Regions from separate parts of the Nocardia sp. NPDC058176 genome, predicted to be linked through region 3. Evidence: riboswitches for the same ligand, from Rfam matches in the RefSeq annotation. Region 3 holds a riboswitch; each other region holds the start of a gene.
The links. A riboswitch is a leader RNA that binds a small molecule or an ion and turns the genes downstream of it on or off. The one in region 3 is predicted to bind cobalamin.
Positions count from the first base shown of each region.

Region 1 (10,038 bases), on a different contig from region 3:
GCTCCAGCCCGATGGCGTCGAGGATCACCGGCTCGAGATCGATGAGGTCGTCTTCCATGCGGTAGACCTCGCCGTCCTCGGTCGTCTGCTCGGTGGTGCTGTCCGGATACGCGAACAGCTCCGTCAGACGAATCCCCACCTGGTCGTCGAACGATTCGAGGCAGCGCGAGCACTCCCCGACCGTCGGCCCGGACACCGTGCCGGTGACCAGCACACCCTCCGAGACGGCCTGCAGCTGCAGGTCGAGTTCCACCGCGGCGTCGGCCGGGATGGCGATCAGGTCGAGACCCAGCCGCCCGTGGTCGGTGGCCGTGCGCCGCACATCCCGCATCGTGCCCGGCCGACGGCCGAGACTGCGGACATCCAGCACAAAACCCGCCTCCGACACAGGACCGTTGGTCTTGTGCGGACGCGCGGACGAACCGGAACGGGCGGACATCACTGACTCACTGACTTCTGGGGGGATCGTGGGCAACCACTCAACAGTACGGCAGGACCCCGCCGGAACTCAAAACGCGCCCTCGGCTCAGCGGCGGTGCTCGGCAGCGTATTCGGGGTACTCGGGCGAGGGCCCGCCGCGCATCTGCTGGCGGCCGCGGGTGATGGTGCGCCGGGTGGTGTTGAGCGTCTCCTCGAGCGCGGCGAGCTTGCCGCCGAAGTCGGCCATCCGCTCGTCGACGTAGTCGTCGCATTCGGCGCGCACCCGGTCGGATTCGGCCTGCGCCTCGTCGATCAGCCGGGCCGATTCGGCGTGCGCGGCCCGCACGACCTCGGTCTGGGCGACCAGGCGGGCCTGTTCGGCCTTGCCGTCGGCGACCGAGCGCTCGTAGGAGGCCTTGCCCGCCTCGATGGACCGGTCGGCGTCGATCTGGGCGCGACCGGTGAGCTCGTCGTATTCGGCGTTGCCGTCGGCGATCACCTGGTCGGCCTCGGCCTGGGCGGCGGTGACGAGGCGGTCGGCGTGCGCGGTGGCCTCGGCGACCATCCGGTCGGCGTGTGCCTTGGCGTCGGCCAGGATGCGGTCGGCCTCGGTGCGGGCGTTCTCGACGGTGCTGCGGGCCTGCTCGTTGGCCGTGGTGACCGTGGTCTCGGCGCCGGTGCGGGCGTCGCCGACGATCTTGTCCCGGTGGTCGAGCACGTCCTGGGCGTCGTCGAGTTCGCCGGGCAGGGCGTCGCGGACGTCGTCGAGGAGTTCGAGGACATCGCCGCGTGGCACGATGCAGCTGCGGGTCGGCGGGATGCCGCGCGCCTCTTCGACGATGGCGACCAGTTCGTCGAGTGCTTCGAATACGCGATACATGCTCACTACCCTCCTGCTCAATCCCGGCGAAACGACTACCGCCGACGCCCAGTGTGCCCGTCGACGGCGCGTGTGCCGAATGTCGGCGCGGTGTGTCGCGACAGTGTCCTAGATCGCATCGCAATCAAGTGGAGTGCGGCCCTCCACTTCCGCTACCATCGGTAGGCACGACAATGCCGTCCGCCGGGAAGCACCGCACGACTTTCGCTGTTGTTCTCCCCGAGACCTTTCATGGGAATCGGAGCCGACCATGACCGTTCTGGAAACACCGAGAACCTCGGTGTCGCATGTCGCGGGCATGCTCACTCCGTGGACGGGTCCGTACCCGGTGCCCGCGCCGCGCGTTGTCGTTCCCGCGGTGCGTCCCCGGCTCGACGGCTCCATGGCCTATCTGCGCGGCGACCGCGCGCTCCCCCAGCTCATCCGGTTCGCGCTGGTCGGCGGGTCCAGCAATGTCGCCTATGTGCTGCTGTTCTTCGCCATGTACGGCGTCGGCCCGCTGATCGCCAATGTCGTCGGCTCGATCGTGAGCACGATCATCGCCAACGAACTGCACCGTCAGCTCACCTTCCACGCGACCGACCGGGTCAGCTGGTTCACCGCGCAGTGGGAGGGCGGCGGGCTGGCCCTGCTCGGCCTCGGTGTCACCACGGCGGGCCTGGCCGCGCTCGATGTCTGGGCGCCGACCCTGGGCGGTACCGCCCAGGCGATCGCCGTGCTCGCCATCACCGCCGCCGTCGGCGGGATGCGCTTCCTGGCCCTGCGCGGCTGGGTGTTCTGAGAACGATCAGGCGCGGCGTTCGGCGATCCGCTCGAGCAGCCGCTTGTGCACGGCCTCGGGGAGCATGTCGCTGATGTCGCCGCCGTAGGTGGCCACTTCCTTGACCAGCGAGCTGGACAGGAAGCTCAGGCCGGGGTTGGTGGCGATGAAGAAGGTGTCGACGCCGGCGAGCTTGTGGTTCATCTGGGCCATCTGCAGCTCGTAGCCGAAGTCACCGGCGTCGCGCAGGCCCTTGACGATCGCGCTGACGCCCTCCTGCCTGGCGAAGTCGACCAGCAGTCCCTGCCAGGACGCGACGCGCACGTTCGGCAGGTGCGCGACCGATTCGCGCAGCAGTTCCATCCGTTCCTCGACGGAGAACGTGCCCTGTTTCTTGGGATTGACCATCACCGTGATGATCACCTCGTCGAACTGCGCGGCCGCGCGGGTGAAGACATCGACGTGACCGTTGGTGACCGGGTCGAAGGAGCCGGGACACAGTGCTGCAGCCATGGTTCAGACGCTAGCACCGAACTCGGCGAGCTCCACTCTGGTCTCCCCGTACTTGCGCGGCTTCAGCGGCGCATAGCCTGCGGGCCAGGTGATCTCGGGTGAGCGGCTGGATCGTTCCACCACCACGAGCGCATCGGGCGCCAGCCAGCCGTTGGCGGCCAGCGCGGTGAGGTCGGCGATCACGTCATCGGTGCTCACGTCGTAGGGCGGATCGGAGAACACCACGTCGTAGGCCGCGGACGCCGCGTGCGCGAGGACGGTGCCGACGCTGCCGACCCGCAGTTCGGCGCCGGGCAGACCGAGTTCGGCGATATTGGACCGCACCACGGCGGCGGCCTTGCGGTCGGATTCGATCAGCAGGGCGTGCGCGGCGCCGCGCGAGAGGGCTTCCAGGCCGAGGGCGCCCGAGCCCGCGTACAGGTCGAGGACCCGGGCGCCGTCGAGGTCGAGGCGGGCGTCGATGGCGCTGAAGAGCGCTTCGCGTACCCGGTCGGAGGTGGGTCGGGTGCCCGCGGGCGGCACCCTGAGGCGCCGCCCGCCGGCTGTTCCCGCGACGATGCGTGTCATTCCGACTCGCGCACAGCCAGTTCCACCAGCAGGTCGCCGCCTTCGACCTGGGCCACCTTGGCGGTGGCGATGCGGGCGACGATGCCGCTGCGCGGTGCGGTGATCGCGGCTTCCATCTTCATGGCCTCGATGGTGCCGACGGTGTCACCCGCGTGGATCTCCTCGCCTTCCGAGACGGCGACGGTGACGACGCCGGCGAAGGGTGCGGCGATATGACCCGGATTGTTCTTGTCGGCCTTCTCCGCGACCGGAACCTCCGAAGCGATCGACCGATCACGCACCGCGATCGGCCGCAACTGACCGTTCATGATGCACATGACCGTGCGCATACCCTTCTCATCCGGCTCGGAAATCGCTTCCAAACCGATGAGCAGGGTGACACCCTTCTCCAACTGAACGCGGTGTTCTTCACCACGACGCAGACCGTAGAAGAACTGATTCTCCGACAGACCGGTCGTGTCGCCGTACTTCTCCCGATGAGTACGGAACTCCGCGGTCGGGCCGGGGAACAGCAGACGATTCAACGTGTCGCGACGCTCTTCTGAGGATCCGTCCAGACCGGCCTGGTCCGCCGGGGACAGCGGTGTCTCGGGCTTGGGCTCGTTCCGCCCGGCCAGTGCCTTGCTACGGAACGGTTCCGGCCAACCACCGGCCGGAGTCCCGAGTTCGCCACGCAGGAAACCGATGACGGAATCGGGAATGTCGTAGCGGCCGGGGTCGGCGGCGAAGTCCTCGATGTCGACACCGGACCCGACCAGCGCGAGCGCGAGATCGCCGACGACCTTCGACGACGGCGTCACCTTGATCAGACGACCCAGAAGCCGATCAGCAGCAGCGTATTTCGCTTCGACTTCCTCGAACCGGTCACCGAGACCGAGCGCAATCGCCTGCTGCCGCAGGTTCGACAACTGGCCACCCGGAATCTCGTGGGTGTACACGCGACCGGTCGGCGCGGGCAGACCGGACTCGAAGGGGGCGTAGACCTTTCGCAGCGCCTCCCAGTAGGGCTCGAGGTCGCACACGTTCTGCAGGTTCAGCCCCGTGTCGTGCTCGGTGTGCGCGGCCGCGGCCACGATCGCCGACAGCGCGGGCTGGGAGGTGGTCCCCGCCATGGCCGCCGATGCGCCATCGACCGCGTCCGCACCGGCCTGCCACGCGGCCAGATACGTCGCCAGCTGTCCACCGGGAGTGTCATGGGTGTGCACGTGAACCGGCAGGTCGAAGTTACTCCGCAGCGCGGTAACCAGTTTCGCCGCGGCAGGGGCACGCAGCAGACCCGCCATGTCCTTGATCGCGAGCACATGCGCGCCCGCGTCGACGATCTGCTCGGCCAGCTTCAGGTAGTAGTCGAGGGTGTAGAGCGACTCGTCCGGGTTCAACAGGTCGCCGGTGTAGCTGAGCGCGACTTCCGCTACGGCGGTGCCGGTTTCCCGGACCGCTTCGATCGCGGGCCGCATCTGGTCGACATTGTTGAGCGCGTCGAAGATCCGGAAGATATCGATACCGGTCGCGGTGGCCTCGGAAACGAAAGCCCGCGTGACCTGTTCGGGGTACGGGGTGTAACCCACGGTGTTGCGTCCACGCAGCAGCATCTGCAAGCAGATGTTCGGCACGGCTTCACGCAGTGCGGCGAGCCGCTCCCACGGGTCCTCGTGCAGGAACCGCAGTGCCACATCGTAAGTCGCGCCACCCCATGCCTCGATCGAGAGCAGTTCGGGTGTCAGGCGGGCCACGTGTCCGGCCACGCCGAGCAGGCCGTTGGTCCGCACGCGGGTCGCCAGCAGCGACTGGTGCGCGTCACGGAAGGTGGTGTCGGTGACTCCGAGCGCCTTCTGCTCCCGCAGCGAGCGCGCGAAGCCCTCCGGCCCCAGCTCGAGCAGCCGCTGCCGCGACCCGGCGGGCGGCGGCACCGTCAGGTCGAGCGCGGGCAGCTTGTCGTAGGGGTACACCGTCGTCGGCCGGTCGCCATGCGGCTTGTTGACGGTGACATCGGCCAGGTAGCTCAGGATCTTGGTGCCGCGGTCGGCCGAGCCACGCGAGGTGAGCAGCTGCGGGCGCTCGTCGATGAACGACGTCGTCACCCGGCCCGCCTGGAAGTCGGGATCGTCGAGCACCGACAGCAGGAACGGGATGTTGGTCGTGACGCCACGGATCCGGAACTCCGCCAGCGCCCGGCGGGCACGGGCGGCGGCCGCGGGCAGGTCACGACCGCGGCAGGTGAGCTTCACCAGCATCGAGTCGAAGTAGGCGCCGATCTCCGCGCCCAGGTTCGCGCCACCGTCGAGGCGGATGCCCGCGCCACCGGGGGTGCGGTAGGCGGTGATGCGGCCGGTGTCGGGGCGGAAGCCGTTGGCGGGGTCCTCGGTGGTGATGCGGCACTGCAGCGCCGCGCCCCGGATGGCGACCGTGTCCTGGCTCAGGCCCAGGTCGGCCAGGGTCTCCCCGGCGGCGATGCGCAGCTGCGACTGCACCAGGTCGACGTCGGTGATCTCCTCGGTGACCGTGTGCTCGACCTGGATGCGCGGGTTCATCTCGATGAAGACGTGATTGCCGCGCTCGTCGAGCAGGAACTCCACCGTGCCCGCGTTGATGTAGCCGATCTGGCGGGCGAAGGCCACCGCATCGGCGCAGATCCGTTCCCGCAGTGCGGGATCCAGATTCGGCGCGGGCGCGAGCTCGATCACCTTCTGGTGGCGGCGCTGCAGCGAACAGTCCCGCTCGAACAGATGCATGACATTGCCGTGCTGATCGGCCAGGATCTGCACCTCGATGTGGCGCGGGTTCACCACGGCCTGCTCGAGGAAGACCGTGGGATCACCGAAGGCCGACTCGGCTTCGCGCGAGGCCGCCTCGATCGACTCCCGCAGCTGCTCGGGTGCGGCGACGCGGCGCATACCGCGCCCACCGCCACCGGCGACGGCCTTGACGAAGATCGGGTACTCGAGTTCGGCGGAGGCGGTGAGCAGTTCCTCGATGTCGGCCGAGGGTTCACTGGACTTCAACACCGGCAGCCCGGCAGCGCGCGCCGCCTCGATGGCCGTGGCCTTGTTGCCCGCCATCTCGAGCACCTCGGCGGTGGGCCCGATGAAGGTGATGCCCTCGCGCGCGCAGGCCGCGGCCAGGTCGGGGTTCTCGGAGAGGAAGCCGTAGCCGGGGTAGATCGCGTCGGCGCCCGCGCTCTTGGCCGCGTCGATGATCGCCTCGATCGAGAGATAGGCCCGGACCGGATGGCCCTGCTCCCCGATCTGATAGGACTCGGCCGCCTTCAGCCGATGCACCGAATTGCGGTCTTCGTACGGGAACACCGCGACGGTTCCGATGCCTAGTTCGTAGGCCGCTCGGAAGGCGCGGATGGCGATCTCGCCGCGATTGGCGACCAAGACTTTCGAGAACATTGGCCTACGGTACCCGGACCCGAACCACCGGTTCACCGGCAAGGTGGCTTCGTCGCATTCTTCACAGCGCACACCCGCCCACCTGCGAAGTTGCGTTCATCGGACCGTCACATCTCACCGTTTCGGACCGTCGCCGGTGCGGACTCGCGAGACCGGGTAATCCGCAGGTCACGGCACTGTTGGGGATGGTCCGGTCATCTCCGGCCCGGCGAGGCCCTATGCTGGTGGGTGCAGCTGGTTCGCCTGCGCGGTGGAAGAGTCGGAGCCCCGACCTCCCGCGCCGGTGTCGAAGCCCGCACCGGATCCTCCGGTGCCGGGTGAGAGGGAACCCGGTGAGAATCCGGGACTGTCCCGCAGCGGTATGCAGGAACGACCGCCGTCATCAAGCACTGAGCCCCGAGCTCGGGAAGCGACGGCCAGTAGGTCGGTCGATCACACGACCGGTGCCCGCGAGTCCGAAGACCTGCCGACTGTGCCGGATACGCCGTATCCGGCGGCCACCGCCTCGTGGATCGGGCGCGCGGACCACCAACAGACCTACCGCACGTGTGTCGTAGTGGACGGTCCGGCGGTTGGCGTCTGCCCGCATGGTGAGGGCCGTCCGTACCGCACTGGAGAAACTTCCGTGACTGTTTCGCACACTCCTTTCACCGCAACGGTTCTCGGTCTGCCCCGGGTGGGCCCGAACCGGGAGCTCAAGCGCGCCACCGAGGCCTACTGGGCCGGTCGCGCCGACGCCGGTCACCTGCACACCGTCGGCCGTGAACTGCGGCGCGCCCAGCTGCTCGAGCTGCAGGCCGCCGGCCTGGACTCGGTGCCGGTCGGCACCTTCTCCTACTACGACCAGGTGCTCGACACCGCCGTGCTGCTCGGCGCGCTGCCGCCGCGGGTCGCCGGGATCGCCGATCCGCTGGACCGCTACTTCGCGGCCGCGCGCGGCACCGACACCGTCGCCCCGCTCGAGATGACCAAGTGGTTCGACACCAACTACCACTACCTGGTGCCCGAGATCGGCGCCGAGACGGTCTTCTCGCTGAACCCCGAGAAGCTGCTGGCCGAACTGGCCGAGGCGATCGAACTCGGGGTCGCGGCCCGCCCGGTGGTGGTCGGCCCGATCACCTTCCTGAAGCTGGCCAAGGCCGCCGACGGCGCGGCACTGGACCGCCTGCCCGAGCTGGTCGCCCTCTACCGCGACCTGCTCACCCAGCTCGCCGACGCGGGCGCGCAGTGGGTCCAGATCGACGAGCCTGCGCTGGTCACCGACCTCACCGAGGCCGAGATCGCGCTGGTCCGCGAGACCTACACCGAGCTGTCGAGCGGCGAGCGGCGACCGGCGATCCTGGTCGCCACCTACTTCGGCCACCCCGACGGCGCACTGGCCGCCCTGGCCGACACCGCCATCGAGGGTGTCGCGGTCGACTTCACCGCGGGCACCCAGGTCGGTGACCTCGCGGTGCTGCCCGCGCTGGCGAACAAGCTGGTCGTGGCGGGCGTCGTCGACGGCCGCAACATCTGGCGCACCGATCTCGACGCCGCGCTGAGCACGCTGGGCACCCTGCTCGGCAGCGCCGGTTCGGTGGCCGTGTCCAGCTCGTCCTCGCTGCTGCACGTGCCGTACTCGCTGACCCCCGAGACCGGGCTCGACGAGCGGCTGCGCTCGTGGCTGGCCTTCGGCGCCGAGAAGGTCGCCGAGGTGCGCGTGCTCGCCACCGCCCTCACCACGGGCACCGATGCCGTCGCCGCCGAACTGGCCGCCGCGCGTGATGCCGCCGAATCGCGGCGCACCGATCCCCGCCTGCACGTCGAGCAGGTCCGTACCCGGCTGGCCGCCCTCGACGAGAGCGACCTGAACCGCCTGCCCGCCGACGAGCGGCGCGCCCTGCAGCGCGACCACCTCGACCTGCCGGTGCTCCCGACCACCACCATCGGCTCCTACCCGCAGACCTCGACCATCCGCCTGGCGCGCGCCGCCCTGCGCAAGGGCGAGATCGACCAGGCCGAGTACGTGCGCCGGATGCAGGCCGAGATCGCCGACGTGATCACCCTGCAGGAGAAGCTGGGCCTGGACGTGCTGGTGCACGGCGAGCCCGAGCGCAACGACATGGTGCAGTACTTCGCCGAGCTGCTCGACGGCTTCGCCGCCACCGACAACGGCTGGGTGCAGTCCTACGGCACCCGCTGCGTGCGCCCGCCGATCCTGTTCGGTGACGTCTCGCGGCCCGAGCCGATGACGCTGTCGTGGATCGGCTACGCCCAGTCGCTGACCACCAAGCCGGTCAAGGGCATGCTCACCGGCCCGGTGACCATCCTGGCCTGGTCGTTCGTGCGCGACGACCAGCCGCTGGGCGACTCGGCCCGCCAGGTGGCGCTGGCCATCCGCGACGAGACGGTGGACCTGGAAGCCCAGGGCACCAGGGTGATCCAGGTCGACGAGCCCGCCCTGCGCGAGCTGCTGCCGCTGCGCGCGGCCGACCAGCCCGCCTACCTGCAGTGGTCGGTGGACTCGTTCCGCCTGGCCACCGCCGGTGTCGCCGACACCACCCAGGTGCACACCCATCTGTGCTACTCGGAGTTCGGCGAGGTCATCTCGGCCATCGCGGGTCTGGACGCCGATGTCACCTCGATCGAGGCGGCGCGTTCGCACATGGAGGTCCTCGACGACCTGAACGCGGCGGGCTTCGCGCTCGGCGTCGGTCCGGGCGTCTACGACATCCACTCCCCGCGCGTGCCCTCGGTGGAGGAGATCACCACCTCGCTGTCGGCGGCGCTGAAAGCGGTTCCGGCCGAGCGTCTCTGGGTGAACCCGGACTGCGGTCTGAAGACCCGTGGCCCGGTCGAGGTCGAGGCCTCGCTGCGTAATCTGGTGACCGCCGCGACCGCGCTGCGCTGATCATCGCCGTGACTGCCCCGGACGGATTCGCTCCGTCCGGGGCAGTCGCGTTTCGGCACCCGGCTCTTCGCACGTTACGCACCAGTAGTTACAGATAGAATCCCTTGCAGGACTGGGGTTCTCCACAGACAATCGTGACTTTCAGCGAATATTGCGAACCAGCCGCGTTAGGATCTGCCACGTGCGAAAGATGTACGCGGGGGCCAGGCTGCGACGGCTGCGCGAAGAACGACGAATGACCCAAGCCGCGCTCGCCAAATCGCTGGATCTCTCGCCGAGCTATCTCAACCAGCTCGAGCGCGATCAGCGCCCGCTCACCATTCCCGTGCTGCTGAAACTCAATTCGACCTTCGACCTCGACGTCCAGTTCTTCGCCGCCGACTCCGACGCCCGCCTGGTCTCGGACCTGCACGAGGTGCTCGTGGAAGCCGCGGGCGGCGGTGACACCGCCCCGATCACCGAGGTCGAGGAGCTGGCGACCCGGCTGCCGGAGGTGGCGCGGATCGTGATCGCCATGCACCGGCGCCTGCGCGCGGCCACCGATCAGCTCGATCTGCTGTCCTCGCGGGTCGATACGCCCACGGGCGCACCGGGCACCCCCATGCCGTACGAG
Region 1 covers NZ_JBHVVA010000003.1:675,990-686,027, reverse strand. The annotation lists gene ACFVVM_RS21105 (YceD family protein) at 1-439, opposite strand, end outside; gene ACFVVM_RS21100 (DivIVA domain-containing protein) at 527-1,300, opposite strand; gene ACFVVM_RS21095 (GtrA family protein) at 1,551-2,081, shown strand; gene coaD (pantetheine-phosphate adenylyltransferase) at 2,088-2,573, opposite strand; gene rsmD (16S rRNA (guanine(966)-N(2))-methyltransferase RsmD) at 2,577-3,140, opposite strand; gene ACFVVM_RS21080 (pyruvate carboxylase) at 3,137-6,535, opposite strand; cobalamin riboswitch at 6,818-7,021, shown strand; gene metE (5-methyltetrahydropteroyltriglutamate--homocysteine S-methyltransferase) at 7,161-9,425, shown strand; gene ACFVVM_RS21070 (short-chain fatty acyl-CoA regulator family protein) at 9,607-10,038, shown strand, end outside.
Region 1: another riboswitch for cobalamin. It lies ahead of metE (5-methyltetrahydropteroyltriglutamate--homocysteine S-methyltransferase); the one in region 3 lies ahead of ACFVVM_RS06010 (ABC transporter substrate-binding protein).

Region 2 (10,038 bases), on a different contig from region 3:
GTATCGGGCCGGAATCCATTGGCGGGGTCCTCGGTGGTGATCCGGCACTGCAGGGCCGCACCGCGAATCGTCACCGTCTCCTGACTCAATCCCAGATCTGCCAGGGACTCCCCCGCCGCGATCCGCAACTGTGACTGCACCAGGTCCACATCGGTGATCTCCTCGGTCACCGTGTGTTCCACCTGAATGCGCGGATTCATCTCGATGAAGACATGATTGCCACGCTCGTCGAGCAGGAACTCCACGGTGCCCGCGTTGATGTAACCGATCTGACGAGCGAAAGCCACCGCATCCGCGCAGATCCGTTCCCGCAGTGCGGGATCCAGATTCGGCGCGGGCGCCAGCTCGATCACCTTCTGATGGCGGCGCTGCAGCGAGCAGTCCCGCTCGAACAGATGCATGACATTGCCGTATTGATCGGCCAGGATCTGCACCTCGATATGACGCGGATTCACCACCGCCTGCTCGAGAAACACGGTGGGATCACCGAAGGCCGACTCCGCCTCCCGCGAGGCCGCCTCGATCGACTCACGCAACAGTTCGGGCGTAGCGACCCGGCGCATACCGCGCCCACCACCACCGGCGACGGCCTTGACGAAGATCGGGTACTCGAGCTCGGCCGAGGCCGCGAGCAGTTCCTCGATATCGGCCGAGGGTTCACTGGACTTCAACACCGGCAGCCCGGCAGCGCGCGCCGCCTCGATCGCGGTCGCCTTGTTACCCGCCATCTCGAGCACCTCGGCGGTGGGCCCGACGAAGGTGATGCCCTCGCGAGCACAGGCCGCCGCGAGATCCGGATTCTCCGACAGGAACCCGTATCCCGGATAGATCGCGTCCGCCCCCGCGGATTTCGCCGCCTCGACGATCGCCTCGATGGACAGATACGCGCGGACCGGATGACCCTCCACCCCGATCTGATAGGACTGATCGGCCTTGTGCCGGTGCGGGGAATTGCGGTCCTCGTACGGGAACACCGCCGCCGTACTCGCGCCGAGTTCGTACGCGGCGCGGAAGGCACGGATGGCGATCTCGCCACGATTGGCTACCAGGATTCGGGAGAACATATCGACCTTGTCGAGTCGGGGCGTCAGCGAGGGTGCGCCGGGAACGAAGCGGCGGCCCGCACGGTTGGTGCGGACCGCCGATGACTGGAGAGCTGCGAGCTAGGCCACGACCGCGCGCTGCGGCACCCCGACGTATTCGCTCAGGGGACGGATCAGCGCATTGGATTCACCCTGTTCGATGATGTGCGCGGTCCAGCCGGTGATCCGGCTCATCACGAAGATCGGGGTGAACACCTCGATGTCGAAGCCGAGCAGGTAGTAGGCCGGGCCGGTCGGGAAATCGAGGTTGGGTTTGATGCCGGTGGCCTCGTCCATGGTGCGTTCGAGGATCTCGTACATCCGCACCCACTTGTCACCGTCGGTGGCGGCGGCGATGTCGAGGAACGCCTGCTTCATCGTCGGCACCCGGGAGTCACCGTTCTTGTAGACCCGGTGGCCGAAGCCCATCACCTTTTCCTTGTGCGCCAGCTTGTTCCGCAACCACTGCTCGGCCAGGGCGGGATCGCCGATCTCGAGCATGTCGTGCATGACGGCCTCGTTGGCGCCGCCGTGCAGCGGGCCCTTCAACGCGCCGATGGCGGCGGTGACCGCGCTGTAGATGTCGGACAGCGTCGAGGTGACGACCCTGGCCGCGAAAGTCGAGGCGTTGAAGCTGTGCTCGGCGTAGAGGATCAGCGAGACCTCGAACGCCTTCACCAGTTCCCGCGAGGGAATGGTGCCGAAGCACATGTTCAGGAAGTTCTCCGCGTACCCGAGGTGCGAATGCGGCGCGATCGGGTCCAGACCCTGACGACGACGGTGGTCGGCGGCCACGATCGTCGGCAACACGGCCAGCATCCGAAGGGACTTGGCGCGGTTGGCCTTCGCCGAGTTGTCGTCCTCGGCCGGGTCCTCGGCACCGAGGTAGCTGATCGCGGTGCGGACGATGTCCATCGGGTGGCAGTTGTCCGGCATCTTGGCCACCAGCGACAGCAGCGAGCGATCCGCCCGGCGGGAGGCCCGCTCCTGCTGGCAGAACCGTTCCAGCTCACGGTGATCGGGCAGCTCGCCGTTCCAGAGCAGGTAGGCCACCTGCTCGAAGCTGCAGTGCGCCGCCAGATCCTGCACGGCGTAGCCGCGATAGGTCAGCGAGTTGGTCTCCGGAACCACCTTGGAGATCGCGGTGGTGTCGACGACGACCCCGGCGAGGCCCTTGTAGATGGTCGGTACGGCGATGTCCGTCATCACTGATCCCTTCCCAGCGCGAAATTGAAGATGTCGGAATCGAATTCGTTGTAGCGCTCGTACTGCAGCAACTCGTAGAGACGGCTGCGATGCTGCATCCGGTCGAGCAGACCGGCCTGGGTGCCCTGCTCGAAGATCTCGCGCAGCCCGGCTTCGGCGGCGAACATCGCCAGCCGCAGGGTGGAGACCGGGTAGATCACCGCGTTGTAGCCGATGGATTCCAGGGTCTCGGCCGGAATCAGTTCGGACTTGCCGAATTCGGTCATGTTCGCCAGCAGCGGGGTCGAGACCGCGGCCCGGAACTTCTCGAATTCGGCTGCCTCGGAGAGCGCTTCGGTGAAGATCAGGTCCGCACCCGCCTCGGCGTAGGCCTGCGCCCGTTCGATCGCCGCGTCGATGCCCTCGATCCCGGCGGCGTCGGTGCGCGCGCAGATGACGAAGTTCGGATCGCGCCGCGCCGCCACCGCCGCCCGCAGCCTGCGCACCATCTCCCCGGTGGGGACGACGGCCTTGCCGTCGAGGTGGCCGCAGCGCTTCGGATTCACCTGGTCCTCGAAGTGCGCGCCGGCGATCCCGGCGTCCTCGAGGAAGGTGACCGTGCGGGCCGCGCTCATCGGCTCACCGAAACCGGTGTCGGCGTCGATGAGCACCGGCAGGTCGGTGACCCGCGCGATCTGCTGACCGCGCCCGGTGACCTCGCTCAACGTGGTGAGACCGATGTCGGGCAGGGCCAGATCGGCCGAGACCACCGCGCCCGAGACATACACGCCCTCGAAGCCGATCTCCTGGATCAGCTTGGCCACCAGCGGGTTGAACGCGCCGGGGAACCGCTGGATGCGGTCGGACGCGAGTCCGGCCCGGAACGCGGCACGCTTGTCGGCGGCCGAGGTCGCCGAAGCCAGCAGGCCGGTCATCAGAACAGGCCCTTGGGCAGCTGCGGGGTGCGGGCGAGCACCTCGTCGGAGACGGTGAAATTCAGCTGACCCAGCTCCTCAGCGGACAGCTCGGGGGTGCGCTGGGCGACCTCGAGGAAGCGGTCCTGCTCGGCCGGTTCGATGACGCCATCGGCCAGGGTGCGGAACTTGGCGATGTACTGCTCGCGGGCGAACGGGCGCGCGCCGAGCGGGTGCGCGTCGGCCACGGCCAGCTCGTCGACGATCACCTCGCCGCTCTTGAGCGTGACCTCGGCGCGGGCGCCGAAGGCCTTCTCGTTCGGGTCGGTCGAGTGGTAGCGGCGGGTCCACTCCGGGTCCTCGGCGGTGGAGATCTTGTTCCACAGCTCGATGGTGTCCGGGCGCTGGGCGCGCTCGGGGGCGTAGGAGCGCTCGTGGTGCCAGGTGCCGTCCTGCAGGGCGACCGCGAAGATGTACATGATCGAGTGATCGAGGGTCTCGCGAGAAGCCTTGGGGTCGAACTTCTGCGGGTCGTTCGAGCCGGTGCCGATCACGTAGTGCGTGTGGTGGCTGGTGTGCAGCACGACGGTCGCGATCTGGTCCAGATCGCCGATCCGCTCGCGCAGGCGGAACGCCAGGTCGATCGGGGCCTGGCTCTGGTACTCGGCCGAGTGCTCCTTGGTGTAGGTGTCGAGGATGCCGCGCTTGGCCTCGCCGGGGCCGGGCAGCGGCACCGAGTACTCCACCTTCGGACCGCCGAGCAGCCAGGCGATGACACCGTCCTCGCCCTCCCAGATCGGCGACGGCGCGCCCTCACCACGCAGCGCGCGGTCGACCGCTTCCACCGCCATCTTCCCGGCGAAGGCGGGGGCGTAGGCCTTCCAGCTCGAGATCTCGCCCTTGCGGGACTGGCGGGTGGCCGTCGTGGTGTGCAGGGCCTGGCCGATGGCCTGGTAGATGGTCTCGGTGTCGAGGCCGAGCAGGGTGCCGATGCCTGCCGCGGCCGAGGGGCCGAGGTGGGCGACGTGGTCGATCTTGTGCTCGTGCAGGCAGATCGCGCGGACCAGGTCGACCTGGATCTCGTAGCCGGCGGCCAGACCGCGGATCAGATCGCGACCGTCGCGACCGGTGTGCTGGGCGACCGCGAGGATCGACGGGATGTTGTCGCCCGGGTGCGAGTACTCGGCGGCCAGGAAGGTGTCGTGGAAGTCGAGCTCACGCACGGCGACACCGTTGGCCAGGGCCGCCCACTCCGGCGAGAACCGGCCGGGCACGCCGAACACGGCGGCGCCGGGGCCGTACGGGTGGGCCTGGGCCTGGGCGCGGGCGTTGGCCACCGGGCGGCGGGTGATCGAGGCCGCCGCCACCGACGCGTTGTCGATGATCCGGTTGACGATCATCTCCTCGGTCTCCGCGGCCACCGCGACCGGATCGGCGGCAACCTCGGCGATCCGCCACGCGAGATGTTCTTCCCGGGGGAAATCCTCGGCGGAGCGGTGCGTGCGGACAAGGTGGTTCTTCACGGTCGAGGCCTCCCAGAGCGGTTGTTGATGCGCTTGTATTCGCACGTTACACACGCCCTGATCACCGCGAAATACACCGCAAATGCCAAATGTTGTGGACGGAATTCAGCAAATTTGTGGAAGTTGTGAAAAGCGATGCTGATACATTGGCGGCATGCAGAAGATGTACGCAGGCGCTCGGCTGCGCACGCTGCGCGAACAACGGCAGCTGTCCCAATCGGGGATGGCGAAGGTCCTCGGGCTATCGGTGAGTTACGTCAACCAGCTCGAGAACGACCAGCGCCCGCTCACCGTCCCGGTGCTGCTGCGCCTGAACGCCACCTTCGACCTGGACATGGGATTCTTCGCCGCCGACACCGACGCCCGGCTGCTGGCCGACCTGCAGGACGTGTTCGCCGAGGACCCGGAAGCGGCCTCGATCACCAATGCCGAGCTCGAGGATCTGCTGTCCCGCGTGCCCGGCGCGGCCCGGCTGCTGGTGAGCCTGCACCGGCGCCTGCGCGGCGCGACCCAGCAGGTCGAACAGTTCTCCGCCGACATCGAGGGCTCGGCCGTCGAACCCGGCACCGCGATGCCGTACGAGGACGTCCGCGACTTCTTCTACGACCGGCGCAATCACATCCCCGAACTCGACCGGGCGGCCGAGCAGATGTTCGTCGACAATCGGCTCACCGTCGGCGGACTCGATCTGCAATTGACCCGGCTGCTGCACGAGCGCCACGGCATCAGCGTCACCATCCGCTCGGACATGCCGACCGATCCCGGCCCGAAACGGATCTACGATCCCGCCGCGCGGCACATCATCCTGGCGCGCAGGCTCTCCCCCGGCCAGCGCGCCTTCCAGCTCGCCACCCAGTTGGCTTTCCTCACCCACGCCGACACCATCAACGCGCTCGCCGCCTCGGTGGAGACGATGCCCGCCGAATCCCGTGATCTGTTGCGCGTCGGCCTCGCCAACTATTTCGCGGGCGCGTTGATCCTGCCGTACACGCGATTTCGCAATGCGGCCGAGGAATTGCGCTATGACATCGATCTGCTCTCGGCCATGTTCGAGGTGGGTTTCGAAACCGTCTGCCACCGGCTGTCCACCCTGCAGCGGCCCAATCTGCGCGGGGTGCCGTTCTTCTTCGTCCGCACCGATCGAGCGGGCAATATCTCGAAACGCCAGTCGGCCACCGCATTTCATTTCTCCCGGGTCGGTGGCAGCTGCCCGCTGTGGGTGGTGCACGAGGCCTTCACCACGCCGGGCCGGATCCGCACGCAGATCGCCGAGATGCCCGACGGCCGCAAGTACCTGTGGCTGGCCCGCACCACCGACGAGAGCGCGCCCGGATACCTTTCCGCCAAAAGGGATTTCGCCATCGGACTGGGGTGCGACCTGGCCTATGCCGAGAAGCTGGTCTACTCCCACGGCCTGCCGATCCACGACGAGGCCACCGCGGTCCCGATCGGCGCGGGCTGCAAGATCTGCGAACGCCACGAGTGCGCGCAGCGCGCCTTCCCGCAACTGGGCCGCGCGATCCGGGTCGACCAGAACCGCGCGGCCAACATCCCGTACACGCCGGTCGACCGCGCGGCACGGGCCTCGCGGTAGCTGCCTGCGGCGCACCGCGTAGCGGCGATCGCGATCGCGGCGTGGGAGGGCATTGCCGGACGCGGTGGCCTCCGGCATCATCGACCTCGTGACCAAGGTGAGCCTGACCACCGAGCTGCCGATCTCCGCCGAGCTGGCCCGCTCGCTCGCCGCCAAACCCGAACTGTTCGCCTACGTCGTCCGGCCGTACCTGCGGGTGCCGGGGATGAGCATTCCCGAGCACATCGAACCGGGCGCACTGGGTTCGGCCCGGCTCTGGCTGTTCGGGATCGTCCCGCTGTGGACCCACCGTCTGCGGATCGTCTCGCTCGACGAGTTCGAGATCTACACCAACGAGCACGGCGGCCCGCTGCGCGTCTGGAATCACCGGCTGACGTTCGCACCCCTCGGCCCGAACAGTTGCCGCTACACCGACGAGATCGAGATCGAGGACGGCCTGCACGGCCTCGCGACCCGCGCCTTCATCCACCTGATGTTCCGCCACCGGCACCGCCGCTGGCGGGCGCTGGCCCGGGTCCTCGCCTGAGACCGGGCTCTCCGCTCGCCGAGCTGCCCATCTATGCTGTTCGCGCAGCTGGTTCGCTGGTGACGACGTTTACGGGAGCCCCCGATCCGTCACGAGCGTCGAAAGAGGGAACCCGGTGGGAATCCGGGACTGTCCCGCAGCGGTGAACAGGAACGACCGCCGTCATCGGCACTGGACGCGCACGTCCGGGAAGCGACGGCCAGTAGGTCGACCCGAGGATTCCGGGTCGATGCCCGTGAGTCCGAAGACCTGCCCGCTGTGCCGGATACGCCGTATCCGGCGGCCGTCGCCTCGCGGATCTGGCGGCGATCATCCTTGCTAGCCAACGGAGTTCGAACCTGTGGTTGTTTCCAGCACCTCTGTCAATGATCTGTCCCTCGACGAGCTTGATCCCGAGTTGGCCGCCGCGATGGCAGGCGAACTCGCCCGCGAACGCGACACCCTCGAAATGATCGCCTCGGAGAACTTCGTCCCCCGCGCGGTCCTGCAAGCCCAAGGCTCGGTCCTGACCAACAAATACGCCGAGGGCTACCCCGGACGCCGCTACTACGGTGGCTGCGAAGCCGTCGACGTCGTCGAAACCCTGGCCCGTGACCGCGCCAAAGAACTCTTCGGCGCCGAATTCGCCAACGTCCAACCCCACTCCGGCGCCCAAGCCAACGCCGCCGTACTCATGGCGTTGATGAACCCCGGCGAAACGTTGTTGGGTCTCGACCTCGCCCACGGTGGGCATTTGACCCACGGCATGCGGTTGAACTTCTCGGGCAAGCTCTACGACGTCCACTCCTACGGAGTGTCCAAAGAAGACCACCGCATCGACATGGACGAAGTCCGTGACATCGCGATCAAAGCCAAACCGAAGGTCATCGTGGCCGGTTGGTCGGCCTACCCGCGTCATCAGGACTTCGCGCGCTTCCGGGAGATCGCCGACGAGGTCGGGGCCTACCTGTGGGTCGACATGGCCCACTTCGCCGGCCTGGTCGCCGTGGGCCTGCATCCTTCCCCGGTCCCGTATGCCGATGTCGTGTCCTCCACCGTCCACAAAACGTTGGGTGGCCCGCGCTCCGGGTTGATTCTGGCCAAGCAGGAATTCGCCAAGAAGCTCAACAGTGCGGTGTTCCCCGGGCAGCAGGGCGGGCCGCTCATGCATGTGATCGCGGCCAAGGCCGCGGCGTTCAAGATCGCCGCGACCGACGAATTCACCGACCGCCAGCAACGGACCCTCGCCGGTGCCCGGATCCTGGCCGAACGCCTCACCGGCGCCGATGTCGCCGACAAGGGTGTTTCGGTGTTGACCGGCGGCACCGACGTCCACCTCGTCCTGGTCGATCTGCGTAACTCCGAACTCGACGGCCAGCAGGGCGAGGACTTGCTCCACGAGGTCGGGATCACGGTCAACCGCAACGCGGTCCCGTTCGACCCCCGTCCCCCGATGGTCACCTCCGGTCTGCGGATCGGCACCGCCGCCCTGGCCACCCGCGGCTTCGGTGACAGCGAGTTCACCGAGGTCGCCGACATCATCGCCGCGACCCTGGCAGGCACTTCCGATACCGAAACCCTGCGGGGTCGGGTCTCGAAGCTGGCGCAGAGTGTCCCGTTGTATCAAGGCCTGGAGGACTGGAACCTCCTCGGCTGACCATCCACCCCGAGGCCGATGGCCCGGTCCACCCCCAAGGCCCGGACCATCGGCACACCGGACCAACCGCCTTGTCAACGCTGTAGGCCTACACTGATCACCAGTCGACGCAGACGGAGGTGCCCCGATGGCCGAAAGTTCGACAGACCGGCCAGAACCACGCTTCGGACGCCCCAGCGGACCCGTGACCAGGGAATCGGTGCTCGCCGCCGCGCTCACGATCGTCGACCGTGACGGTGTCGACGCGCTGTCGATGCGGCGGCTCGCCGAGGCGGTCGGGCGCGATCCGATGGTGATCTACCGGCACCTGCCGAACAAGGCCGCCGTGCTCGACGGCGTGGCCGAACTCGTCTTCGAACAGCTGACCGTCGACGCCGACGATCCCGACTGGATCGCCCAGCTGCGCGCGGTCGCCCGCGCGTTCCGCGCGATGGCCCTCGCGCACCCCAATGTCGTTCCGCTGCTGGTGACCCGGCCGCTGTCCACCCCGCTCGGGATGCGGCCGCCCGCGGTGGTCCGCCCGCTCGAAGGCGTCCTGCGCCTGCTCACCACGGCGGGCTTCACCGGCGCCGACGCGCTGCACGTCTACCGCGCGCTGTTCGGCTTCCTCTACGGCCACGTGCTCAACGAACTGCAGGAGATCGTCGAGCGGCCCGAGGAATCCGACGAGGTCCTGCGCCTGGGCCTGCACCGGCTGCCGATCGGCGAATTCCCGCTGTTGCGCGCGCTGGCCCCGACCCTGGCCGCCTACGACGGCGCCGCCGAACTCGAACGCGGCCTCGACATCCTGCTCACCGGCCTCACCGCCACCCTGCCCGATCCCACGCGCTAGCCCGCCCCCAGCGGCCTCTATGCCGTCTATCTACAGCGTAGACTAACGGCGTAGCAGCACAGCTACGCCCAGCTGAGGATTTGCCGCATGGCCATCACCGAAGTCGCGGTCTACGCGCACCTGACCGACGCCGATGTCGACGCGCTCGGCGCGGAACTCGACGCGATCCGCCGCGAGATCGAGGACCGGCGCGGCACCACCGACGCCACCTACATCCGCCGCACCATCGCCTTCCAGCGGATACTCGACGCGAGCGCCCGGCTGGTGCTCGTCTGCACCCGATCACGACTGGGCTGGCTGGTCGGCACCACCGCGCTGGCCGCAGCCAAGAGCATCGAGAACATGGAGATCGGGCACAACGTGTCGCACGGCCAGTGGGATTGGATGAACGATCCCGAAATCCATTCGCGCACTTGGGAATGGGACATGGCCGGGGTCTCGTCGCAGTGGCGCTATTCACACAACTACCGCCATCACGTGTTCACCAATGTGGTCGGCATGGACGACGACGTCGGCTTCGGCGTGCTGCGGGTGACCCGCGATCAGCGCTGGAGTCCGCGCCGGCTCATCCAGCCGCTGCACAATCTGCTCCTCGCGGCCACCTTCGAATGGGGCATCGCCCTGCACGGGCTGTATTCCGAACAGGAACGCGCGGCGACCCCGGCCGGGAAGAAAGCGCACACCAGGGCGCTGCTCCGCAAGATCGGCAGGCAGACCGCCAAGGACTACCTGCTCTTCCCCCTGCT
Region 2 covers NZ_JBHVVA010000005.1:391,243-401,280, forward strand. The annotation lists gene ACFVVM_RS26175 (pyruvate carboxylase) at 1-1,064, opposite strand, end outside; gene ACFVVM_RS26180 (bifunctional 2-methylcitrate synthase/citrate synthase) at 1,164-2,288, opposite strand; gene prpB (methylisocitrate lyase) at 2,288-3,202, opposite strand; gene prpD (2-methylcitrate dehydratase PrpD) at 3,202-4,704, opposite strand; gene ACFVVM_RS26195 (short-chain fatty acyl-CoA regulator family protein) at 4,859-6,298, shown strand; gene ACFVVM_RS26200 (hypothetical protein) at 6,378-6,824, shown strand; cobalamin riboswitch at 6,865-7,096, shown strand; gene glyA (serine hydroxymethyltransferase) at 7,165-8,460, shown strand; gene ACFVVM_RS26210 (TetR/AcrR family transcriptional regulator C-terminal domain-containing protein) at 8,588-9,292, shown strand; gene ACFVVM_RS26215 (fatty acid desaturase family protein) at 9,380-10,038, shown strand, end outside.
Region 2: another riboswitch for cobalamin. It lies ahead of glyA (serine hydroxymethyltransferase); the one in region 3 lies ahead of ACFVVM_RS06010 (ABC transporter substrate-binding protein).

Region 3 (10,038 bases):
GGCGAAACATGCTGCCCGACAACACCATTCGGTAGCACCACCACTGACGCCTGCGAAGACAGCTGCTGCGACACAGGGAAGGACCACTGACGCCTCACCTTCCGCTACCGCCAGGCACCATCCCACTACCGCCGCCGGATCCGGATTCCCGAAGGCCTCGACATCTCACTCCACCAGACCGTCGAGACCCCCTGCAACAGCCAGTACTTCACCGCCTCTGCGCGGAGTATCGGTGGAACGCCAGTTGTGATGCGCGGGAAACCGTGCCGAGTCATCCGGTCGCCGATGGACGAGAATCCGGCCCTCGACATCCCAGCACACGACCGTCGCCACCCGATGCAACCATCGCGCCCCGATCGCCTCGTCCCGGTCGACCACACCCAGCACCCGGTCATGCTCGTCGGCACGTTCCACGCGCTCACTCACCTCTCCACGATGCCCGCAGCGACCCTGCGCGCACAGAGTCCGCGACCCGACCCAGCACGACAGGAGTTCGCGAACTACGGTGGAACACCGACGACGGTGACGGGACGGGTGGGTAATGCGGTTCGGGTTCATCTCCCATGTTGTCGGCGACGAAGACTCCGCGGCAGCTTTGCGGGACGCCGTGGAACTGGCGGTCCACGCCGAGGAATGCGGATTCGATTCGTTCTGGGTCGCCCAGCACCACTTCGGGGCACAGCGGGCACACTGTCCCTCGCCGCTGGTGCTGCTCGCGGCGATCGCGCAGCGCACCAGCCGGATCCGGTTGGGGACCGCGGTGGTGGTCGGGTCACTGGAGGATCCGATCCGGCTGGCCGAGGACGCCGCCACCGTGGACGCGCTCAGCGGCGGCCGGCTCGAACTCGGCCTCGGCGCCGGGGCCGACGCGCGGACCGCCGAACGATTCGGCCGGGCGCACGAACAACGCCACGAACGATTCATCGAGACCCTCCACCAGCTGCGCGAACTGCTCGGGCCGGGCAGCGACCTGGTGCCGAATGCCGCGGGACTGCGCGACCGGCTCTGGATCGGCACCGCATCCGAATCGGGATTCGAACTCGCCGCCGAACTCGACCTCGGCGTACTCACCGGACGCAACTCCTCACCCCAGGGCCCACGCGACGAGCTCGCCGCCGAGCGCGTCGCGAAATACCGTGCCGCGCAAGACGCCGCCGGACGCACACCGCGCGTCGGCGTCTCCCGATCGGTGCTGTGCGCCGACACCGCCGCGACCGCGTTCGAGCACATGAAGCCGGGCATCGAACGCTGGGTGACGACCTCGATCATCGCGGGCCGTTTTCCGCCCGGATTCACCGCCCGCGACTACATCGACACCGGTCACGGCTACCTCGGCACCGCCACCGAGGTCGACACCGCCATCCGCCGCGACCTCGTCCTGCCCGACGCCACCGACTTCCTGTGCAACGTCCAACCGGCCGGACCCGCACCGGAGGCCATCCGCACCAGCATGCGGCTGTTCGCCGACACCGTCATCGCCCAGTGGGACGTTCCTGCGTCGCATCGACCCTGACCACCGTGTCGGCGAGCTCGCGCAGGGTGCGCTCGGCATGCGAGACGATCACGATGGCCAGTCCCCCGTCGGCGAGCTCACGCAGGATCTCGAAGATCCGCGCGGAGGACGCCTCGTCCAGGGACGCGGTCGGCTCGTCCGCCAGCAGCAATCGCACATCACCGACCAGCGCCCGCGCGATCGCCACCCGCTGGGCCTGACCACCGGAGAGCTCCCGCGGGAAACGACCAGGGTCGATATCGGCCAGACCGACCCGCGCCAATGCCGTCGACGTGACGGCCAGGGCGTCGGCCCGGCTCAGACGGCTGCGTAGTCGGGGCTTCAACGGCTCGGTGATGCTGCGGTAGATCGGCCTGCGCGGATCGAGACTGCCCACCGCGTTCTGGAACACCACCCCGACCTCGCCCGGCGACGGCGGACCATCACGCCCGTCCCAGACCAGCCGACCCGCACTGGGCGCCTCGACTCCGGAGAGGACCCGCAGCAACGTGCTCTTACCCGCCCCTGACGGCCCGGCGAGCCCGACGATCTCGCCACGACGAACCTCGAGGTCGGTCGCCGCCAGCCCACCGCCGGTCGAATACCGTTTCGCGACACCGTGTGCCCGCAGAATCGGCGGCGCGGCCGGCACCGCCTTGCGCGTCGAAACAGCTTCCGCGACAACCGGAGCCGATGAGGACGACTCGACGACCGTGCCGTCCTCGACCACATACACCCGGTCGGCGTACTTCTCGACCAGCCGCCGATCATGGCTGACGATCAGCAACGCCGAATCCCCGGCCGTCAACGCCGCCATCACCCGATGCGCGTTCGCCTCGTCCAGCGCCGAGGTCGGCTCGTCGGCCAGCACCAGCGCCGGATCCAGTGCCCGCGCGGTCGTCACCGAACCGCGTTGCAGCATTCCGCCCGACCAAGTGAACGGCCGCTCGCGGATCCGTGACGCCGCGTCGACGATGTCGACCGCCGTCAGATCGGCGACGATCCGGCCCTCGGGAACGGGCTTCCGCTTGATCCGCCATGCCTGCGCGATGTTCGCGCCCACCGACATGATCGGATCCATCGCACCGAACGGGTCCTGGCTCACATAGCCGAGCACAGTGCCCCGCAATGCCGCGAAATCCCGACCCGCCACCTCGACACCATCGACGAGAATCGTGCCGGAGACCCGGGCAGCCGAGAGCGTCCCGAGCAACGCGCGGATGATGCTGGTCTTGCCGCTCCCGCTCGGCCCGACCACCGCCACCGTCTCCCCACGACCCACGGACAGGCAGACATCGCGCAGCACCGGAGCGCCCCCGGCATAGGCCACCGTCAACCCACGAATCTCCACGATCGGCGCACTCATTCGCGTCCCCCGCTGTCCCGACGATCCCGCATACCCTCGGCGATGAGATTCGCCGCGGCCGCCATCGCCAGAATCACCACCGACGGCGCGATGAGCAACCACGGTGCGGCAGTGAGGAATCGGCGCGCGTCACCGAGCATCGCACCGAGCTCGGCCTCCGGCATCTGCACACCCAGTCCCAGGAACGACAACCCCGCGAGCGCGACCACGATGCCACCGAGCCGCAAGGTGGCCACGATCAGGAACGGACCGAGCACCGCGGGCAGCAGATGCCGCACGCCGATCGCCGGTCTGCTCACCCCGGCCACCCGCGCCGCGACCACATACGGCCGCGTCCGCGCCTCCAAGGTCAGTGCCCGCGCGACTCTCGCATCCGCCGCCCAGCTCGCGGTCACCAGCGCCAGCAGCAGATTCAGATACCCGGGGCCGAGCAGGCCGACCACGGCCAGCGCCAACACCAAGCCCGGGATGGCGAGCACGACATCGATCACCCGCGAGACCGCCCGGTCGAGCCTGCCACCGTAAAGCCCGGCACCCAACCCGACCAGCAGGCTGATCGTCGCCGACCCCGCCAGCACGATGAACGCCGACAGCAGCGACAACCGCAGCCCGTTCAGCACGCGGGAGAACTGATCCCGGCCGTACTGGTCGGTCCCCAACCAGAACTCGGCATTCGGCGCGACCAGCTTGTCGCCGTAGTGCGGCTCGTTCGGCGGGAACTGCGCCACCCACGGGCCCACGATCGCCAACAACACCAGCACGCCCAGCAGGACCCCGCCGACGCGCACCGACGACGGCAACCCGGTCCGCAACACTCGAACTGTCACGCGTCCACCGCGATTCTGCGGTCGATCATCGCGGACAGCAGATCCGCGACCACGCTGGTGACCACATAGCTCAGAGTCGCGAAGATCGTGAACGCCTGGATCACCGGCAGATCCCGCGTCTTCACCGACTCCACCACATACGAGCCCAGACCCGGCCAGGTGAACACGGTCTCGACCACCGTCGCCCCACCGATCAACACCGCGGTGCCGACAGCGAGGGCGTGCAGCGACGGCACCGCGCTGTTGGGCACACCGTGCCGCCACAGGATCCGCCACCGCGACGCACCCCTCGCCCGCAACACCGCCGCGGTCGGCGAATCCAGGAACCCGAGCAGATTCGCCCGCAACAACCGGGACCAGGTATCGGACAGGCCGATCGCCAGACACACCGCGGGCAGCCACACCTGCCGCCAGGTCCCGTCGAGCGCGGCCTTACCGAAACCCAACCCGACGACGAACACCTGGATCAGCAACAACGCCACGATGAACCCCGGCACCGACGCGAACACCAGCGCCAGCCACCGGGTCCCGTGATCCGGCCACCGGCGCGGATACCGCGCCGCCACCACACCCAGCGCCACCGACAACACCAGCGCGAGCACCAGCGACGCCGAGGCCAGGGTCAGCGTGGCGGGCAGTCGTTCGGAGAACTCGCCCGAGACCGGGCGACCCGACACGAACGACAACCCGAAATCACCGCGCACCACACCCCACACCCAGTGCGCGTACTGCGCGAGGATCGGCTGATCCACATGCAACGTGCGGTCGAGCGCGCTGATCTGCTCCGGCGTCGGCTCCGGGACACCCTGCGCGACCAGGATCATTCGCGCGGGATCGCCCGGGGCCAACGGCATCAAGGCCCAGATCAGCACGCTCGCACCCAGCAGCGTGAGTACCGCCTCCACCACCCGGCGACGGGCGAGGACGAGAAAACGCATCGCCGAAGCTGCGCTACTTGCCGGTCTGGCTGGTGATGTGCCTGCGCACGCTCGACACCTGGTAATCGGCCCACTCCGGACCGGCCACCACGGTGAAGTACTTGAACGTCCCGGCCACCACATAGGCCTCGTCGCGCACCAGAATCGCCTGCGCCCGCTCGAGCAGCGCGTCACGGCGCGCGGTGTCGAACTCGCCGCGCAGCTCCTCGCCGATCGCATCGATCTCCGGATTCGCCACACCCTGCGCGTTCGCCGAACCACCGGTGGTCCAGCGCACCAGATACGGCTGGATCGGATCAGCGGTGCCCGACAGCGATCCACTCAGCGCCACCGACGACTCCCACGCGGCCGGGTCCTTCTTCACCGCGGCGGAATCCTCGGCATTGTCGATCCGCAGATCGAAACCGGCGCGCGCGACCTGGTCCTTCATCGCGATGGCGACATCGTTGGTCTCCGGGCCCTGCGCCTGGGTCACGAACCGCACCACCAGCTTCCGGCCGTCCTTGGCCCGGATCCCGTCACCACCGGGCACCCAGCCCGCGGCGTCGAGCAGGCGCTTGGCCTCGTCCAGATCGTGGACCTGGTTGTCCACCGCGAACGACAGCGAGTCCGGGTAGAGGCTCTTCGCGGCAGCGAACTGGCCGTTGCCGACATCGGCGGCGATGCCCTCGTAATCGATCGCCGCGGTGAATGCCTTGCGCACAGCGGTATCGGTGAAGATGCCCGCCTTCAGATTCATCTCCACCAGCAGCGACTGCAGCGCCAGCTCCGAGGACAGCACGTGGACGTCCTTGTCGCCCTGCAACTCCAGCTTGGCGGAGGTGGACGGGTAGAACGCCATGTCGGCTTCACCGCTGCGCACCCCGGCCAGGCGCGCCTGCTCGTCGGGCACCACGCGCACCGTGACCCCCTTCAGCGGCGGCGTGCCCTCCCAGTGGTTCGCGTACGGGGCGAGGACCAGGTTGTCCGGGGTCCACGCGGTGATCGCGTACGGGCCCGAATAGGCACCGGCGCCGACGATCTTCGCCGAGTCGCCGCCGGCCGCTTCCATCGCGGCGACGTCGTAGATCTGCAGCGAATTGTCGCGCGCGGCCAGCGCGGCGGGCACCATCGCGTTCGGCTTCGGCGTCGTGAGGACCACCTTGTCGCCGTCGACGGTCGCCGTGGTCGCGGGATCCAGATACACCTGGGCCGCCGTGGACTTGGCGATCTGCCTGGTCAACGCCGCCGCGACCGCCGCCGCGTCGACGGGCTTGCCGTTCTGGAAGGTGACGCCGTCGCGCAGCGTCACGATCCAGCGGGTGTCACCGTCGCGGGTCACCGATTCGGCGAGCCACGGTTCGACCTCGCCCTCGTCGGTGATCTGCAGCAGGTTCTCCGCGATACCCCAGTCGAACAGCCAGTTCGTGCCGGTGCCGATCGGGTCGAGGCCGGCGATCTTGTAGGAGTTGTAGATCGTCAGCTCGCCGTCACCGGACTCGCGCAGCGACTTGGCCGAGGCCGCCGCGCCACCCTCGGTCTCGCTCGACGCGCAACCGGTGAAGACCATCGCCACCGCGAGCAGCCCGGCCATGGTGACCGCTGCCTTCGACCGGCGACGTCGCGTCGTACCGGGAGCATGGTCGGGTAGCCGCGCGGCAGTGTGCCCGCGGCGAGTGAACACTCGCATCTTCATCCTCGTGAAACTCGGTCCTGAAAGGGCGCAGGTATCCTGGCTCCCGGATCAACGCTCGCCTTCGGCCTTCCAACCCAGGGAGGTCGTGGCCATCGGATGAAGGTCTGCTACTCGGTGACAGTTGCGGGACAGCCCCGGAATCGCACCGGTGTTCCCTGCGGAAGTGAACCTAGCATCACGAGGGTTGTGCGCGGTTCAGTCGGTGATCCGATCCAGCCGGAAGATCCGGAATTCGCGGCCACCCGAACGCTGGAACTCCATCTCGTAGCCGGGCCAGAACTCGACCACCTGGTCCCAGACGCGCTTGCGATCGACGCCGGCGATCTCGGTGACCGTCACCGGGAACGCGGAGCTGCCGTCGAAGCGCACCGACGCCGTACGGGCCGCGCGTAGATTCGCCGACCATGCCGGATGCTCGGGCTTGCCCCAGTTCGAACCGACGAGATAGAAGCCGTCCCCGTCGGGCACACACAGCAGCGAGGTCGTCCGCGGCTGCCCCGACTTCCGGCCCACCACCGTCACCTCGATCGACGGCAGGCCGGCCAGATCGAGCACACCCCATCGGCCACCGCTGAGCCTGCGCAACAGCCGCTCGGCCGGAAGTACGACAACGCCCCCACGCATCACCCAGGGTTGTTCCGCGAACACGCGCGCGACGCGCGGCAAGGGATTCCACACCATCCACGAATCCTGGCTCGAGCGAACTCGATCCACCCACTCACAACGGCCCGCTGAGAGACAACTCACTCGCACCGCCGGAGCGCCGCCGCGACATGCTGGACGACGCACCCTCGCGCGGCGCACCATGGACGTCATGGACGACGCAGCACGTCGCGCCGCCGCCGAAGCCGTCCTCGGTGAGCACGGACGACTGATCCGCAGCGCCCGCGACGGTAAGCGGCTCAGCGCCGCCATGCTGCCCTTCTTCCGGCTCCGCGCCCCACGCGGCTACGGCGTCCTCACCACCACCGGCCGCAAGACGGGTCTGCCCCGGCCGAAGTGCGTGCGGGTCCTGCGCGAGGGCGATCGCGCGTATCTCGTGCAGCTGATGCCACCCAACATCACCATCGAACAGCCGGACGCGGTCAATGCCTGGCTGCTCAACGTCCGCGCCGATCCGCGCGTGACGCTGGAACTGCGCGGCGGTACCCATGGCGGGACGGCCAGGGAGATCACCGATCCGGCGGAACTCGACACCGCGCGCGACCTGCTGTGCGACACCGTCGTCCCGCTCGACTTCGGCGAATGCGCCATCCACCTGCGGGGTCTCCCGACCCGGTCGAAGATCCGCGAGCTGCACTCCTATTGGTTCCGCACCGGGCGAGCCGTCGCGATCGACCTCGACACCTGAGCCGGACCTACGTCCCCAATCCACCCCTCCCCTTCCTTGCGAATTGCGCCGGTTAGGTGTGGACATGTGTCGAAGTGTTGGCTGGTAGGTTCAGGAGGGCTATTCATTAGTAGATGCGCATATCTACGTAAGAACATGAGTATTTCTCTTTGTTGGGCCGGCGATATGGCACACCGGAAGATTTCCCCCGCTGACCGGGCCCGATGTCGCACACTGAGCGCACTCCCCTCTCCTCCCTAGCTCCAGGAGCGCCATGCACTCCCCCAGCGGACGCCGACTCCTCGCCACCCTCGCCCTCACCGTCGCGGCACTGCTCACGGCCAGCACCTCCCCCGCACTCGCCCGGCCACCCGCACCGGACCGGATAGCACCGGTCGGGCCCGAATTCCTCTGGGGCGTGGCGGCATCCGGATTCCAGGCCGAAGGCGATGCGCCCGACAGCAATTGGCGCCGCTACGCCGAATCCGGCGCCACCGACGACCCGTATCTCGACTCCGTCGACTTCCGGAACCGCTACCGCTCCGACATCGCGCTGGCCGCGGATCTCGGTGTGCGCGTGTACCGCATCGGCATCGAGTGGGCGCGGCTGCAACCGCAGCCGGGTGCCTGGGACGAGGCGGGTTTCGCCTTCTACGACGACGTGGTCGAGGCGATCGTCGAGGCGGGAATGCGGCCGATGCTCACCCTGGACCACTGGGTGTTCCCGGGCTGGGCCGTGGACCGCGGCGGTTGGCGCGATCCCGAGATCGTGGCGAACTGGCTGGCCAATGCCCGCCGGGTGGTCGATCGTTACGGCGCGGCGGATCCACTCTGGGTGACCTTCAACGAACCGACGATCTATCTGGTCAACGAACTGCGCCACGGCGGCATCGGCGCCGCCGATGTCCTGACCATGGGCGAGCGGATCACCCAGGCGCACAACAGCATCTACGACTACATCCATCAGGTGCGCCCGGGCGCGCAGGTCACCAGCAATGTCGCCTACATCCCCGCGGTCGACGACGCGGTGAGCGGTCCGATCCTCGACCGGATCGCGGATCGTCTCGACTACATCGGCATCGACTACTACTACGGCTACTCCCCCACCAACCTGCAGGTGCCCGACCTCGAACGGCTCTGGACGATGCCGCTACAGGCCGAGGGCATCTACTACGCGCTCGACCACTACGCGCGGCGCTTCCCCGGCCGCCCGCTCTACATCGTCGAGAACGGCATCCCCACCGAGAACGGCCTGCCGCGCCCGGACGGCTACACCCGCGCCGATTCGCTGCGCGACACCGTCTACTGGGTGCAACGTGCGGTGGCCGACGGCATCCCGGTGCTGGGCTACAACTACTGGAGTCTCACCGACAACTACGAATGGGGTTCCTACACACCACGTTTCGGCCTCTACACGGTCGACGTGCTGACCGACCCGACCCTCACCCGCCGACCGACCGACGCGGTGGCCGCCTACCGCGAGATCGCCACGACGGGCGGTGTCGCCGCCGACTATCGGCCGACGCGGCCGCCCGCCGCGTGTTCGCTGGTCGACCTGCCCGCGAGCTGCACCGACCCGGTGTCGGTCCCTCGGTAGCGGATTCGGACAAGCCCGGGTGCTCTACACTCGGGCGGGTGTCGAGCGCAACGTCACGCCCCTCCAGCGCCGTGAGCGGCAGACAAGCCCGATGGCAACCGCACAACGACAGCCGCCGGGAGCGGATCGTGCTGTCGGCGATCGAGTTGCTCGAGCAGTCGGAGACCGGTGTCGAGGTGCCGATCGTGCAGATCGCCGAGCACGCCGGGCTCGCGAAATCGGTGGTGTATCGCCAGTTCGCAGGGCGCGACGAGCTGGATCGCCGGATCAGGAGCGAGATCGCCGACCGGTTCGTCGCCGACATCGAGGACTCACTCGACATCGGCGAGGGCTCCATCCACGAGATCCTCGTGCGCACCGTGGGCGGTGTGGTGACGTGGATCCAGGAGCACCCCCGATTACACGATTTCCTGCGTACCGGGCCCTCCGAGGCCGATTCCGACGTCGACGCGATGAGCGCGCTCATCGCCACGATCGCGGCCTCGACCAGGGCGCTGGTCACCGGCCTCGCGGGCGTGGTCGGTGTCGCCGACGACGGCTCGGCCGACGCGATGACCTTCGCCATCGTCTCGATGACCGAGGCCACCGTCACCCGCTGGGCCAATGATCCGAATCCGGTGCTGACCAGGGATCAGCTGATCGAAGAGGTCGCCTCCTACGCCTGGCACGTGGTCGACGGCGTCGCCCGCCGCCACGGCCTCACCCTCGATCCCGAGCAGCAACTCACGGCGGTCATCACCCAGCTGGCCGCCGGTGGCGGCTGAACCACCGCCACCGGGGCACCCTCAGGCGCTGTGGCGCGCGCTGCGTTCG
Region 3 covers NZ_JBHVVA010000001.1:1,275,674-1,285,711, reverse strand. The annotation lists gene ACFVVM_RS06040 (cation diffusion facilitator family transporter) at 1-90, shown strand, start outside; gene ACFVVM_RS06035 (hypothetical protein) at 166-426, opposite strand; gene ACFVVM_RS06030 (LLM class flavin-dependent oxidoreductase) at 542-1,513, shown strand; gene ACFVVM_RS06025 (ABC transporter ATP-binding protein) at 1,473-2,858, opposite strand; gene ACFVVM_RS06020 (ABC transporter permease) at 2,855-3,685, opposite strand; gene ACFVVM_RS06015 (ABC transporter permease) at 3,682-4,623, opposite strand; gene ACFVVM_RS06010 (ABC transporter substrate-binding protein) at 4,637-6,292, opposite strand; cobalamin riboswitch at 6,328-6,455, opposite strand; gene ACFVVM_RS06005 (nitroreductase family deazaflavin-dependent oxidoreductase) at 6,494-6,979, opposite strand; gene ACFVVM_RS06000 (nitroreductase/quinone reductase family protein) at 7,113-7,649, shown strand; gene ACFVVM_RS05995 (family 1 glycosylhydrolase) at 7,903-9,225, shown strand; gene ACFVVM_RS05990 (TetR/AcrR family transcriptional regulator) at 9,264-9,989, shown strand; gene ACFVVM_RS05985 (diiron oxygenase) at 10,011-10,038, opposite strand, start outside.